Regions from separate parts of the Pseudomonas aestiva genome, predicted to be linked through region 2. Evidence: predicted binding sites of a transcription regulator. Region 2 holds the regulator's gene; the other holds the start of a gene.
The links. The regulator sigma-54, encoded in region 2, starts transcription at its own class of promoters, with help from an activator protein. The targets are predictions, from matches to a motif close to ANTGGCATNNANNTTGCTNT.
Positions count from the first base shown of each region.

Region 1 (7,572 bases), 2.4 Mb from region 2:
ATGTGCGGTAAGCCAAGTAAAATTATTGAGTTTCGTGCCCTATAGTATCTTCGTTCAGGCGAATGTATCGGGATGGTGAATCCCAGAAAGCTAGTGGAGCTCTCGCCTATGGTATGAGTCATTTCACAGCGTGTTGAGCTAAATAGATGAAAGCCTTTGTTTTTTGCTCTAAAGCACCATTCGGTGTCGACGTAATCTATAAAAAGCGCTTCGTTCATCATTCCCACTGTATCAAAAACTTTTGTAGGAATTACTTTTCCAGATGATATTAAAAGATCTACCTCTCTAGGTTTCGATGCTTTTTTTGCTCTTGTTTTTACTAAAAAACCATATTTAGATACTTTTATATGATTGGCATATTTATTGTTGTGCTGTCTACCTCTATAAAGTGGGGCAATTGCAGCAATATTATAGTGAGGAGAAATGAGCTTTAAGTCATTAAGTAAATTTTCGATTGTGCTTTTGGAGATAAAACTGTCTTGATCTAAGAGTAAGACGTTCTCAAATTTTCTAGATTTTGCATATTTCAATCCTTGGTTTTGAGCTGCTGCTAAACCTGCGTTTTTTTCGTTTTCTATGAATGCAAACGTTTGGCTATCTATAACTGGTTTTATCGCGCTGCCATTATCAATTACAAGGGTGCTTATTTTTGAGCGCTCTAGTTCAAGTAACAATGCATCTAGCTTAAGCGTTTCTGGATTGTATGTAACTATTATTGCTAGTATCCCAGAGAGCTCTTTTTCTTCTAGTTCGAGCACGAGCGTATTTCCTCAAATTTATAAAGGGTTTCCTCGGGCTTGTTTTCCTTTGCGGAGGCTATGTCTTTTTTGATTGCTTTTTGATCTTTTTCCGAAAAACCTTTTATGTCTTCGAGGAATACTTCTTCGCTTTCGGTTGGGTATGCTTTGTAGCGGCTATTAACGACACTTTGTGCGAGTTTGTTTTCTTCTGCCGTGTAAAGCTCAATTGCCAACTTATCAAGTAGCGTGTAGGTGGGGAGCGATTTTGCCATTCGATAAATAAGACAAAGGCGTAAATTGCCGCTAGCTATTGGTAAGAAGTTTAGATTCGAAAGATCAGCGGCGAAGCTCAAAGCCGGGTTGGCAGCTATGCGAGTAAAGTTTGCCGTTTTTTCTATATTTGAAAGTTGATCTGATGATTTGTAGGTGTTTTCTACTAAATAAGAGTATTTGAATGACGTGATAATGGAGAGCGTTAGTAGCGATAAACAAGCTCCGCATATTACTGTTTGTGTAATTTTCGTCAATGGGATTTCGGTTCTTTTTAGATTGGAAGAGCCAATTATCGCGACTACTAATATGAGGAAGTGCGTATACCAAAGAGGGTATTCCAATAGGCTGTGTAGCGCCAGTGTGATAACTGAAAGCACTGAGAAATAGTCTTTCTTGGTGTTTTTTAGTGATCTTGTTAGTTGAATGCTAATTAGTGCTAGGCCGACTAGTGCTGGAGCTGCTGCTATGCCTAATTCGCTTAATAAGTTTATCACTATATTGTGTGAGTGGGTCCAGGTGATGTTTTGTGCTGAGTTAGATTCCTTTAGTTGCTCCAGAAAACTATAGTGCGCATAATTTCCCCAGCCTGTTCCCCACGGGAGATTATTCAATATTATGCTTAGGGATTTTTGCCACTCGGCCACACGAATGGCGTCTCCGCCGGCAAGTCGCTTCATGCCTGTTTCTTGGTTGGCAAATACAGTTGCTAGTACTTGGCAGGCTAATAAGGTTGCCAGCGAATAAAACAGTACTTTTAGGAAGCGCCGAGAGTAGTCTGTTGGCCGTCCCGTTCTAGAAAATATAAATATCAAAATTATCGAAGCTGCTAGATATAAGAAGATTGACCTTGATGCGGAAAATGCCAATAGGGGGGATATTAGAAGTAATAATGTGACTAGAATATACCGGTTTTTTGTAGTGCTCTCGTTTGAGTAGATATGTATAGCACAAAGTAGTCCTATAAAAATGTAGGAAGTAAATAGATTTCTTTGTGCAATGTTTCCGTAAATGGTTGCGTTAGGGTTGTTAGGCTCCCAGAAAACGTAGGGCTTTACCATTTCGGTGAGGTTGAAAAGCTGGATGTAGCCCGCCACGCAGTTGAGGATTGTCCCAGCTATCAATCCCCATATTATCGGTTCTTTAGATTCACTCTGGATAGTCGCCGAAAGGAGGGTCGCCGCAAAGATAACCAATACGGACGAATAAGAGTATTCGTTTATCTTTGGATTTAATAGTATGGCAAGTAATAGATAAAATAATAATAGAGGTGTTGTGGAGAAGTAAATCTTGCCATGCTTGTATGTCGAATACGATACTAGTCCGACGGAGAGCGTAAATGCTAATATTTGACTTGTAAAGTCGCCATCGGGGTACAAATGTATGGGGTTTATGAAGGGTATCGAAGCGATCCCGAAAGATAAAAGAGCTGATAGGCTGTATTTTTTCATCGAAATATTAAAAAAGGCCTTTCGGCCTTTTTCAATCTCTATTGATTAGCCGCGGCATTCGGAGGGGACGTATTTCGCCTTTGTAGCATCGCTCACTGCGCAAACCCACGTAATTGCACCCGGCGGAACAGTTCCAGAGCTCAAAGCTGCACCACTAGATTTAGGCGTCAAGGTCAAGGTGACGTTTCCTGCGCGAGAGGTAGTAACAATACTAATAACGCCTGTATCACTTGCAACAGAAACAGAGCTGACGTTAGTAGTTGCGGGCGGAGCCGACCAGCCCTGTGCCAAACTAGAAGCGCCATTTGCAGCATTCTCAGCTACTGCAAGCCTAGCGGGCGAAGCCAGGCTAAGGCCTTCAGAGACCCTAGCGCGAACTGTGTAGTCTTGGTAGGCAGGAATTGCCACCGCCGCCAAAATGCCGATGATCGCTACCACGATCATCAGCTCGATCAAAGTAAAGCCTTTCTGAGCATTCATTCAAAATCTCCGGGTTGGTTCAGGCCAACATGCCTGTCAGTACCAAAGCATAGGCCGTGCCAAAAAAAATGCCTACTCCAGCACGCTTTCTCTGTCGATGGCGTCAACAAAGGGGCAGGTCATGACAAAAAATGTCAGTGGTCTGGCGCCATTTTGCGGGCGGGGCAGGGGGGTGCTATAAGGCCAGCTAACGCAGGCTTGGGTAATCAACGATGAACGAGACGGTGATGCTGTCGGGACTGGCGCGGCAACTGGTGGATGCGCAGTTGCTGGCGGAGGCGGCTGCCCAGCAGGCGGTGGTCAAGGCCAAGCAAGCCAAGGTGCCGCTGGTCACCTATCTCGTGCAGCAGCGATTGGTGCAGAGCCGGCCCTTGGCGGAGCTTGCTGCCCAGGAGTTCGGGGTGCCCTTTCTCGATCTGGCGGCTATCGACAAGGAGCAGCTGCCCAAGGACATCGTCAACGAGAAGCTGATGCAGCAGCATCATTTCCTGCCTTTGAGCAAAAGAGGCAACAAGCTTTTCATCGCGCTTTCCGATCCTACCAACCAGCAGGCCATCAATGATGTTTCCTTTGGCAGCAAGCTGGCGGTGGAGGTCGTGCTGGTCGAAGATGACAAGCTACATCAGGCCATCGAGCGATACCTCGATACGGGAACCGGTGGGCTGGAGTTGTCCGATCTCGATCTCGATCTGGAAGCTGAGGGAGGAGAACGGCCTCAGGAAGCCGTTGCGGGTACCGACGCCGACGATGCGCCCGTGGTGAAGTTCGTCAACAAGATGCTGCTCGATGCCATCAAGAAGGGGTCCTCCGACCTGCACTTCGAACCCTATGAAAAGATGTACCGGGTGCGCTTCCGTACCGATGGCGTCTTGCACGAGGCGGCGCGGCCGCCGGTGCAGCTGGTGTCGCGGATCTCGGCGCGGCTCAAGGTGATGTCCAATATGGATATCTCCGAGCGGCGCAAACCCCAGGATGGCCGGGTCAAGCTAAAGGTCTCCAAGACCAAGTCCATCGACTTCCGGGTGAACACCCTGCCCACCCTCTGGGGCGAGAAGATCGTGATGCGGATTCTGGATTCCTCCAGCGCCCAGATGGGGATCGATGCCCTGGGCTATGAGGATGTGCAGAAGGAGCTCTATCTGCAGGCACTCAAGCAGCCGCAGGGGATGATCCTGGTGACCGGACCAACCGGTTCGGGGAAGACCGTATCCCTCTATACCGGCCTTAACATCCTCAATACCGAAGACATCAATATTTCCACGGCGGAAGACCCGGTGGAGATCAACCTGGAAGGCATCAACCAGGTCAACGTCAACCCGCGGCAGGGACTCGACTTCTCCCAGGCACTACGCGCCTTCCTGCGTCAGGATCCTGACGTGATCATGGTGGGTGAGATCCGCGATCTGGAAACGGCAGAGATCGCCATCAAGGCGGCCCAGACCGGTCACATGGTGATGTCGACCCTGCACACCAACAGCGCGGCGGAAACCTTGACGCGTCTACGTAACATGGGGGTGCCCGCCTTCAATCTGGCGACCTCGGTCAATCTGATCATCGCCCAGCGCTTGGCGCGCAAGCTGTGCAACAAGTGCAAGAGAGTTCATGAGGTGCCGCGTGAGGCCCTATTGGCCGAAGGCTTCCGCGAGGAAGAGATCGGCAGTTTTACCCTTTACCAGCCCATCGGCTGCGAGGACTGCAATGCGGGTTATCGCGGGCGAGTGGGGATCTATGAGGTGGTGAAGGTCACGCCAGCGTTGCAGCAAATGATCATGGAGGAGGGCAACTCCATCGAGATCGCGGCGCGGATGCGCAAAGAGGGCTTCAATGATCTGCGGCGGTCAGGGCTGGTGAAGGCGATGCAGGGGATTACCAGTCTGGAAGAGATCAATCGGGTGACTAAGGACTAATGACTTTCCCTCACCCTAGCCCTCTCCCAGAGGGAAAGGGGACTAGAGCGGTGCGTCGGATAGTTGCTGTCCATGCGTCTTGATTGTCGCAGAGCGCTAAAGCCGTCGACGTTTGGCGCGATGCTTGCCTTTAAAGCCGCAACCGGCTCTGCATAGAGCATTCTTCTGACGCGTCCGCCAAGGCGGACCGAGTCTTTGTGAGTCGAGGCCATGGCCGATAAAGCTATCAAGATGGGCAGCTTCACCTGGGAGGGGACCGATCGCAAAGGGACCAAGGTGAAGGGCGAGATGACGGGCCTGAATCCTGCGTTGATCAAGGCGCAGTTGCGCAAGCAGGGGATCAATCCGACCCGGGTGCGCAAGAAGTCGGTGTCGCTATTCGGCAAGGGCAAGAAGATCAAGCCCATGGATATCGCCCTGTTTACTCGACAGCTGGCGACCATGCTGACCGCAGGTGTGCCTCTGCTCCAGGCCTTTGACATCATTGGTGAGGGCTTCGACAATCCCAACATGCGCAAGATGGTCGACGACATCAAGCAGGATGTTGCCGCAGGTAATAGCCTGGCCAACTCCTTGCGCAAGCAGCCGCAGTATTTCGACGACCTCTATTGCAATCTGGTGGATGCGGGTGAGCAATCGGGTGCCTTGGAGACCTTGCTGGATCGGGTAGCCACCTACAAGGAAAAGACCGAGGCGCTGAAGAAGAAGATCAAGAAGGCCATGACCTATCCGGCGGCAGTTATCATCGTCGCGGTAATCGTGTCGGCCATTCTGCTGATCAAGGTGGTGCCTCAGTTCCAATCGGTGTTCGAGGGCTTCGGGGCGCAACTACCTGCGTTCACCCTGATGGTGATCGCCATTTCCGAAGTCCTGCAGGAGTTGTGGCTGCTGGTACTGGGCGGGCTCTTCGTGCTGGCCTTCGTCCTGCGGCACTTCTACAAGAAATCGGAAAAATTCCGTGACGCTACCGACCGTGGACTGCTGAAGATTCCGTTGATTGGCTCCATTCTCTACAAGTCGGCCATTGCCCGTTATGCCCGTACTCTCGCCACCACTTTTGCGGCCGGCGTTCCGCTGGTGGATGCCCTGGACTCGGTGGCGGGTGCGACCGGCAATGTAGTGTTCCGCAACGCCGTGGAGAAGATCAAGGGCGATGTCTCCACCGGTATGCAGCTCAACTTCTCCATGCGTACGACCGGGGTGTTCTCGTCCATGGCCATCCAGATGACGGCCATCGGTGAGGAGTCGGGTTCGCTGGACGAAATGCTGTCCAAGGTGGCGACCTTCTATGAGGACGAAGTCGACAACATGGTCGACAATCTCACCACCCTGATGGAGCCGATGATCATGGCGGTCCTCGGGGTGCTGGTGGGTGGTCTGATCATTGCCATGTACCTGCCCATCTTCCAGCTCGGCTCGGTGGTCTGATGGCGCTGCTGGAATTATTAGCCAGCGCGCCTCTGGCCGCGGCGCTTTGCGCGCTGATCCTGGGGTTGCTGGTGGGCAGCTTTCTCAATGTGGTGGTCTATCGGCTGCCGGTGATGCTGAGGCGGGATTGGCAGACGGAGGCGCGTGAGGTGCTGGAGCTGCCGGCCGAGCCCGTGGGGCCTGCTTTCAATCTGGCTCGGCCTGCCTCGCGTTGCCCCCATTGCCAGCGGGCCGTGCGGCCCTGGGAAAACGTGCCGGTGGTGAGTTATCTACTCCTGCGCGGTCGTTGCAAGGGTTGTCAGGCTTCCATCAGCCTACGTTACCCGCTGGTTGAGCTGGCTTGTGGGCTGCTGTCCGCCTGGGTCATCTGGCACCTAGGCGTGACCTGGCAGGGCGGGGCCTTTCTGCTGCTGACCTGGGGCCTGCTGGCGGCCAGTTTGATCGATGCCGATCACCAGCTGTTGCCGGATGTGATCGTTCTGCCGCTGTTGTGGCTGGGGCTGGTCGCCAATCAGTTCGGGCTGTTCACCAACCTCGGCGATGCCGTCTGGGGCGCGGTGGCGGGTTATCTGAGTCTGTGGCTGGTGTTCCAGCTGTTCCGCCTGGTGACCGGCAAGGAAGGCATGGGCTATGGCGACTTCAAGTTGCTGGCGCTGCTCGGTTCCTGGGGGGGCTGGCAGATCCTGCCCTTGACCATCCTGCTGTCATCGCTGGTGGGTGCCATCCTGGGCGTCATCACCCTGCGGCTGCGGCGTGCGGAAACCAGTACGCCCCTGCCCTTTGGCCCTTATCTGGCCGTGGCGGGGTGGATTGCCTTGCTCTGGGGTGATCAAATAACCGGCCTGTACCTGAACTTCGCCGGATTCCGATGACTTCTGCCTGGACCCTCGGCCTGACCGGGGGCATCGGCAGTGGCAAGAGCGCCGCTGCCGAGCATTTCGCCCAGTTGGGCATCACCTGTGTCGACGCCGATCAGGCCGCCCGCTGGGTGGTGGAGCCGGGCCGGCCGGCACTGGCCGAGATCGCGGAGCATTTTTCGCCTGCTGTCTTGCGGCCGGATGGCAGCCTGGATCGGGCGGCGCTGCGGGCGGCGATCTTTGTCGATCCGGCCGAGCGGCGCTGGCTGGAAGCCCTGCTGCATCCTCTCATTCGCCAGGAAATTCTGGCAGCCCTGGCCCGCGCAGCGTCGCCCTATGCCATCCTGGTGTCGCCGCTGCTGTTCGAATCCGGCCAGCGGGCGCTGGTCCGGCGGGGGCTGGTGATAGACGCGCCGGAAGCGCTGCAGCTTGAGCGGGC
Region 1 covers NZ_CP150916.1:3,980,341-3,987,912, reverse strand. The annotation lists gene AABM56_RS18495 (glycosyltransferase family 2 protein) at 1-758, opposite strand, end outside; gene AABM56_RS18490 (Wzy polymerase domain-containing protein) at 746-2,071, opposite strand; gene AABM56_RS18485 (pilin) at 2,507-2,941, opposite strand; gene pilB (type IV-A pilus assembly ATPase PilB) at 3,154-4,848, shown strand; gene AABM56_RS18475 (type II secretion system F family protein) at 5,059-6,276, shown strand; gene AABM56_RS18470 (A24 family peptidase) at 6,276-7,148, shown strand; gene coaE (dephospho-CoA kinase) at 7,145-7,572, shown strand, end outside.
Region 1: AABM56_RS18485 (pilin) is a predicted target of sigma-54. The motif match lies at 2,986-3,005, and genes of this name have one in related genera.

Region 2 (7,572 bases):
ATGACCGGCAACACCCCGATCCTCGGCCTGGACGTCTGGGAGCACGCCTACTACCTGCGCTACCAGAACCGCCGTCCCGAGTACATTGGCGCCTTCTTCAACGTCATCAACTGGCCGGAAGTGACCCGTCGCTACGAAGCGGCGCTGAACGCCTGAGTCGACGCCCAATAAAAAAGCCGCCCTCGGGCGGCTTTTTTATTGGGCGATGCTGGAGGAGGGCCGATCACTCACCTTCGTCGAAGTAGTTGTTGATCAGCTCGACCAGGGCGCGCATGGCCTCGTCGCTCTGTTCACCCTCGGTTTCCAGTTGCAGCACCGTGCCCTTGCCAGCGGCCAGCATCATGACCGCCATGATGCTCTTGCCATCCACGGGCGGCTCGCCACTGCGGCCGACACGAATGCTGGCAGGATAGCGGCCGGCCACGCCGACGAACTTGGCAGCCGCACGGGCGTGCAGGCCCAGCTTGTTGATGATGGTGATCTGTTGGGCAGGCATTGAGTCTGTCCTTGTCGAAACAAAACGGGCGTCAGAGATCGCGGTGACGAATCTGGACGTTCTTGAGCAGGTCTTTGAGTTCGCGACCCAGGCGATCGGCCAGATAGACCGAACGGTGGTGACCACCGGTACAGCCAATGGCCACGGTCACATAGGACCTGTTGTTGGCGGCAAAACGCGGCAGCCACTTCACCAGGTAATCGCGGATGTCATTGTACAGGGTCTCTACCTCGGGCTGTTGCTCGAGATAGTCGCGTACCGGCGCATCCAGTCCGGAAAAGTCGCGCAGGTCCGGTTTCCAGTAGGGATTGGGCAGGAAGCGCACATCGAACACCATGTCCGCGTCCACCGGCAGCCCGCGCTTGAAGCCAAAGGATTCCACCAGGTAGGCGGTACCGGGCTCCGGCGCGTTCAGCAGGCGCAACTTGAGGATGTCACGCAGCTGATAGAGATTCAGGTGGGTGGTGTCGATCTTCAGGTCGGACAGGTCGGCGATGGGCGACAGCAGCACCTGCTCGTCATGGATAGCTTCGGCCAGGGACCTTTCCTGGTTCGACAGCGGATGCCGGCGGCGCGTCTCGGAAAAGCGCTTGAGCAGCGCCTGGTCATCGGCATCCAGGTAGAGGACGTCGCATCGGATGTTGCGACTGCGCACCTGTTCGAGCAATTCGGGAAAGCGTTGCAACTGACTGGGCAGGTTGCGCGCATCGATGGATAGGGCGACCTTGGGCTGGGGGCGCTCCATGTCGGTCAGCGCATGCTGGGCCAGATCGGGCAGCAGACTGGCCGGCAGGTTGTCGATGCAATAGAAGCCATTGTCCTCAAGCACGTTGAGCGCCGTACTCTTGCCCGACCCGGAACGTCCGCTCACGATGATGAGGTGCATGTCAGTGTCCGCTCTGGGCCTCGACGACGATCTGATAGAGCGCCTGGCTATCCCTGGCCTTGCGCAGCCGCTCGCGGATGTCGGCGCGATCGAGGATGCCGGCGATCTGGCGCAGCAGGGTGAGGTGCTGCTCGGTGGCGGCTTCTGGGACCAGCAGGACGAACACCAGGTCTACCGGAGCGCCGTCCAGGGAATCGAAGTCCACCGGTTGCTGCAGGTGGAAGAGCACGCACAGCGGTTGTTGCAGACCCGCCAGGCGGCAGTGGGGAATGGCAATGCCATTGCCGAAACCGGTCGAGCCCAGGCGCTCGCGCGCCATCAGGCATTCATGGATGTGCGCCGCGTCGTGGCCGGGCAGTTCCTGCGCGGCCAGTTCGGCAATGCGTTCCAGTACAGCGGCTTTGCTGCCACCCGGCGCACCCGTCTGGGTGCGGCCGGGGGTCAGGATGTTTTCGAGTCTGATCATAAAGCGGCGATCGAAACCTCAGCGGACGCCGACGCCCTGCTGGCGTTCGATCGATTTTTCCTTGTGTTTAATCAGTTGACGGTCGAGCTTGTCGGCCAGGAGATCGATGGCGGCATACATGTCGTCGTGCTCGGCATTGGCAACCACCGCGGCGCCGGCGACGTGCAGGGTGGCTTCGGCTTTCTGCTTGAGCTTGTCCACTTCCAGGATGACCTGGACGTTGGTGATACGGTCGAAGTGCCGTTCGAGGCGGGCGAGTTTCTCGCCGATGTAGTCACGCAGGGCTTCTGTCACTTCAAGCTGATGGCCACTGATGTTGACTTGCATACCGCTTCTCCTTATTGCCGGGCTGCGATCGGCGAAGCTGCTCGCCGACATGACAAGGATCGAACGAAGCACGGTCACACATCAGGACGCGTCAGATGAGACGCTTGCGTTCGCTGGACGGAGCGATACCCAGGGATTCCCGATACTTAGCCACCGTGCGACGAGCGACTTGTATACCTTGCGATTCCAGTAAACCAGCGATCTTGCTGTCACTCAACGGCTTTTTCGCGTTTTCCGCCGCCACCAATTTCTTGATGATCGCGCGGATCGCGGTGGAGGAGCATTCGCCCCCCTCGGCGGTGCTGACGTGGCTGGAGAAGAAATACTTGAGTTCGTAGATGCCACGCGGGGTGTGCATGAACTTCTGGGTGGTCACCCGGGAGATGGTCGACTCATGCATGCCCACCGCCTCGGCGATGTCATGCAGGACCAGCGGCTTCATCGCCTCTTCACCGTATTCGAGAAAACCGCGCTGGTGCTCGACGATCTGGGTCGCCACCTTCATCAGGGTCTCGTTGCGGCTCTGCAGGCTCTTGATGAACCAGCGCGCTTCCTGCAGCTGGTTGCGCATGTAGGTGTTGTCGGCGCTGCTGTCGGCGCGCTTGACGAAGCCGGCGTACTGGGGATTGACCCGCAGACGCGGCACGGCTTCCTGATTGAGCTCCACCAGCCAGCGCTCGTTGTGCTTGCGGACGATGACGTCCGGCACCACGTATTCGGCTTCGCCGGATTCGATCTGCGAGCCGGGGCGCGGATGCAGGGTCTGGATCAGTTCGATGACGGGCTTGAGCTCGTCTTCCTTGATCTTCATGCGCCGCATCAGCTGCGCATAGTCGCGGCTGCCGAGCAGATCGAGATAGTCACTGACCAGGCGCCTGGCCTCGCCGAGCAGGGGGAGATTGGCCGGTAGCTGGGCCAGCTGGATCAGCAGGCATTCGCGCAGATTGCGGGCGGCGACGCCGGCCGGCTCGAATTGCTGGACGCGTCTGAGCACCACCTCGACTTCATCGAGATCGACTTCCAGCTCGGGATCCAGCGAGGCATGGATGTCTTCGAGGCTTTCCTGCAGATAGCCGTCGGTGTCGATGCCGTCGATGATCGCCACGGCGATCAGGCGATCGAGATCCGACATGGGCGCCAGGTTGAGTTGCCAGAGCAGGTGGGTCTGCAGGCTCTCGCCCGCCGAGGTGCGGGTGGTGAAGTCCCACTCGTCGTCGTCATTGCTGGGCAGGCTGCTGGCGCTGGTCTGGTAGATGTCTTCCCAGGCGGTATCGACCGGCAGCTCGCTGTCGCTGGGAATACGCTCGCTCCATTCGGAGTCGTCGGCCATCTCGTTGACGGCGACCGAGGTTTCCTTGAAGGTGGTTTCCAGGTTGCCCGCGCCCGAGCTCTCATCGCCTTCGCTCGAGGCTTCGCTCTGGTCGAAGTCTTCACCTTCTTCCTGGCGTTCCAGCATCGGATTGGATTCCAGGGCTTCCTGGATTTCCTGCTGCAAGTCGAGCGTCGAGAGCTGAAGCAGACGTATGGCTTGTTGCAGCTGCGGCGTCATCGTCAGCTGCTGGCCCATCTTGAGGACTAGCGATGGTTTCATGGCTGCGGAAATACACCTTGTCTACCGACGCGAACAGCGCCACCGAACCTCGCGAACCCTGCGAGCGTTAGCAAATTATATGCCTTGTTTCCCCGGGTTTGCCTAGAGGCGGAATTCGTGGCCCAGATAGACTTCCTTGACCAGATCGTTGGCGAGGACTTCCTCGGCGGTACCCTCGGCGATGAGCTGGCCGTCGTTGACGATGTAGGCCGTTTCGCAGATGGTCAGGGTTTCCCGGACATTGTGGTCGGTGATGAGCACACCGATGCCCTTGGCCTTGAGGTGGCGAATGATCTGCTTGATGTCGCCCACCGAGATGGGGTCCACGCCAGCGAAGGGTTCGTCCAGCAGGATGAACTTGGGTGCGGTGGCCAGGGCGCGAGCGATCTCGACGCGACGTCTTTCGCCACCCGACAGGCTCATGCCGCGATTGTCGCGGATATGGGTGATGTGGAATTCCTGCAGCAGGCTTTCCAGTTCGCGCAGGCGACCGGCCTTGTCCAGATCCTTGCGGGTTTCCAGGATGCCGAGGATGTTGTCGGCCACGGTCAGCTTGCGAAAGATCGAGGCTTCCTGCGGCAGGTAGCCGATCCCGGCGCGGGCCCGGCCATGCATGGGCAGGGCGGTGACATCCTGATCGTCGATCAGCACGCGACCCTGATCGGCCTTGACCAGGCCGACGATCATGTAGAAACAGGTGGTCTTGCCGGCGCCGTTCGGACCGAGCAGGCCGACGATCTGGCCGCTGTCGATGCTGACGCTGACGTCGCGAACGACCTGACGACCCTTGTAGCTCTTGGCCAGATGCTGGGCTTTGAGCGTGACCGTCATTGTCCCTGCCCCGACTGCTGCTGATCCTTGGGCTGGATGACCATGTCGATGCGCGGCCGCGGCGTGGTGACCTTGCTACCGTTGGCGCGCCCGGCGTTGACGATCTGGCGCTGGGTATCATAGACGATCTTCTCGCCTTCGAAGGTGTTGCCCTGTTGGACCACCTTGGCCTGGTCGATCAGGATGATGCGATTTTCCTGGGCGAAATACTGGATCGTCAGACCATAGGCCTTGACGATGTCCTTGTCCGCCGAAGGCTTCTGCTCGTAGTAGGCCGGTTTGCCCACTGCGGTGGCGACCTTGATGTTGCCCTGATTGTCCTGGGTCAAGGTCACCGTGTTGCCGGTGATCTTCATGCTGCCCTGGGTGATGACCACGTCTCCGCGGTACACGGCCACGCCCTGCTTGTCGTCGAGCTCGGCGCTGTCGGCCTGCACGCGGATCGGCTGGGTGCGATCGGTCGGCAGGGCCCAAGCCGCGGCACTGCCAAAGGTGGCGCCGAGGGTGAACAGGAAGGGGAGGGTTTTAACGAACCTCATGCTGGCCTCTTACGTTGGACAGCAGGAGCATTCTGCCGTCTTCTAGATACGCTTTCATGCCATTGGCCGTGGTCACCCCATTGGCGGCCTCGATTCTAACGGCTTGCTCGGTTTGCGCATATTGTTTGTCAGGAAAGACGGTCATGCGGGTGGTGGTCAACACCACCGGGCGGCCTTTTTCATCGGTACGCTCGACGCGCACGTCATCGATCAGCTCCGCCTGACTGCCACCGGGGGCGACCTCGGCGCGGGCACTGCGAATGTGCCAGGGATAGTCGGTGCCGCGAAAGGCCAGCATGTCGGGCCGGGTCACCAGGGTGACGTCGGTCGCCTTGACGTGTTCGCTGCGCTCCGCCTTGAGTTCGTACTGGATCTTGCCGTCCAGGCGATACTGGATCGTCCGGGTATTGAGGGCATAGCCGTCGATGGCGCTGTCTTGCGGGGTCGACGAGGCCGGAGCATCGACGAAGCGCTGCGGCAGGATGTTCCAGTAGCCGATCGCGATGAGCGCGGCGGCGATCAGGACCAACAGCACGGGGCGGCGCAAGCTGCGAAACATGAGGGTACCTGTGGTGGGCCGCACCAGGGGCGGCGGGTTGAACACGAGATTGCGGCGTATTAGTCGGGCAGTATAACCCGGCCTACAGCACCCCGGCGCGTAGCAGGTCACCCATGTTGAGGGCGCCGATCGGCCGGTGCTCGTCATCGATCACCACCAGCGCGTTGATCTTGTGCTCTTCCATGATCTTCAGCGCCTCGGCGGCGAGCATCTGCGCCCTGGCGGTTCGACCTCCGCGGGTCATCACGGTTGCGATCGCCGTGGTGCGCACGTCGATGCCGCGATCCAGGGCGCGACGCAGATCGCCGTCGGTGAAGATGCCGGCCAGACGACCATCGGTGCCGAGCACGCTGGTCATGCCCAGTCCCTTGCGCGACATCTCCAGCAGGGCATCGGAAACCAGGGTGTCTTCGCTGACCTGCGGCAGGTCGACGCCGGCATGCATGACGTTTTCCACCTTCAGCAGCAGGCGCCGACCCAGGGCGCCGCCCGGATGGGAAAAGGCGAAATCCTCGGCGGTGAAGCCACGGGCCTCGAGCAGGGCGATGGCCAGGGCGTCGCCCAGCACCAGGGCTACGGTGGTGGAGGAGGTGGGTGCCAGATTGAGCGGGCAGGCCTCGGTGGCGACGCTGGTATCCAGGTTGACGTCCGCAGCTTTTGCCAGCGGCGAGGCGGGATTGCCGGCGAAGCTGATCAGCGGGACGCCGAGGCGCTTGATCAGCGGCAGCAGGGTCAGGATCTCGCTGGAGGTGCCCGACTGGGAGATGGCGATGATGACGTCATCGCGGGTGATCATGCCCATGTCGCCATGGCTGGCTTCGGCCGGGTGTACGAAGAAGGCCGGACTGCCGGTGCTGGCCAGGGTCGCGGCGATCTTGTTGCCGACATGCCCGGATTTGCCCATGCCCAGGACCACGATGCGCCCACGGCAGGCGAGCAGGTGGCGACAGGCGGCGGCAAAGCTTTCGTCGATGCGTTCGCCCAGGGCGGCCACGGCCGCTCGCTCTACATCTATGGTGCGCTTGGCGGAAGCGATGAAATCTATTGAGTCGGGCATGGGTCAGAAGGCAGGTGACGGGACAATCGGAAATTATATGCGCAAAGCCGCGACACTCAGCAACGCCGCCCGCAGTTCAGGAGTCACATCGGCAACGAATGCTATAGTGCCGCCCTTTTGCCGGGGTCGCCGAACGCGAGAGCCGCGTGCCCTGAAGCGGCGGAGCGGCGTCTCCCTGCACAGAGTTGAACCTTAGGAGTCTCGATGACCGTCGATAGCCCGTACGCCGTGGAGCTAAAGGGCGTTTCCTTCAAGCGCGGCACGCGTCTCATCTACGACCGGGTCGATATCCGCATCCCGCGGGGCAAGGTCACCGGGATCATGGGACCGTCCGGCAGTGGCAAGACCACCCTGTTGCGCCTCATCGCCGCCCAGTTGCGACCGAGCAGTGGCGAGATCTGGGTCAATGGCGCCAACCTGCCGCAGTTGTCCCGGGGTGAGCTGTTCGACATGCGCCGGCAGATGGGCGTGCTGTTCCAGAGCGGCGCGCTGTTCACCGATCTCGATGTGTTCGAGAACGTGGCCTTTCCACTGCGGGTGCACACCAAGCTGCCCGAAGAGATGATCCGCGACATCGTCCTGCTCAAGCTGCAGGCGGTGGGCCTGCGCGGTGCCGTCGAGCTGATGCCGGACGAGCTGTCCGGCGGCATGAAGCGCCGGGTCGCCCTGGCGCGGGCCATCGCCCTGGATCCGCAGATCCTCATGTACGACGAGCCCTTCGTCGGCCAGGACCCCATTGCCATGGGCGTGCTGGTACGGCTCATCCGCCTGCTCAACCAGGCGCTCGGGCTGACCAGCATCGTGGTCTCCCACGACCTGG
Region 2 covers NZ_CP150916.1:1,350,849-1,358,420, forward strand. The annotation lists gene AABM56_RS06205 (superoxide dismutase) at 1-156, shown strand, start outside; gene AABM56_RS06210 (HPr family phosphocarrier protein) at 224-496, opposite strand; gene rapZ (RNase adapter RapZ) at 528-1,382, opposite strand; gene ptsN (PTS IIA-like nitrogen regulatory protein PtsN) at 1,384-1,848, opposite strand; gene raiA (ribosome-associated translation inhibitor RaiA) at 1,867-2,175, opposite strand; gene AABM56_RS06230 (RNA polymerase factor sigma-54) at 2,267-3,766, opposite strand; gene lptB (LPS export ABC transporter ATP-binding protein) at 3,869-4,597, opposite strand; gene lptA (lipopolysaccharide transport periplasmic protein LptA) at 4,594-5,136, opposite strand; gene lptC (LPS export ABC transporter periplasmic protein LptC) at 5,123-5,695, opposite strand; gene AABM56_RS06250 (KpsF/GutQ family sugar-phosphate isomerase) at 5,778-6,752, opposite strand; gene AABM56_RS06255 (ATP-binding cassette domain-containing protein) at 6,957-7,572, shown strand, end outside.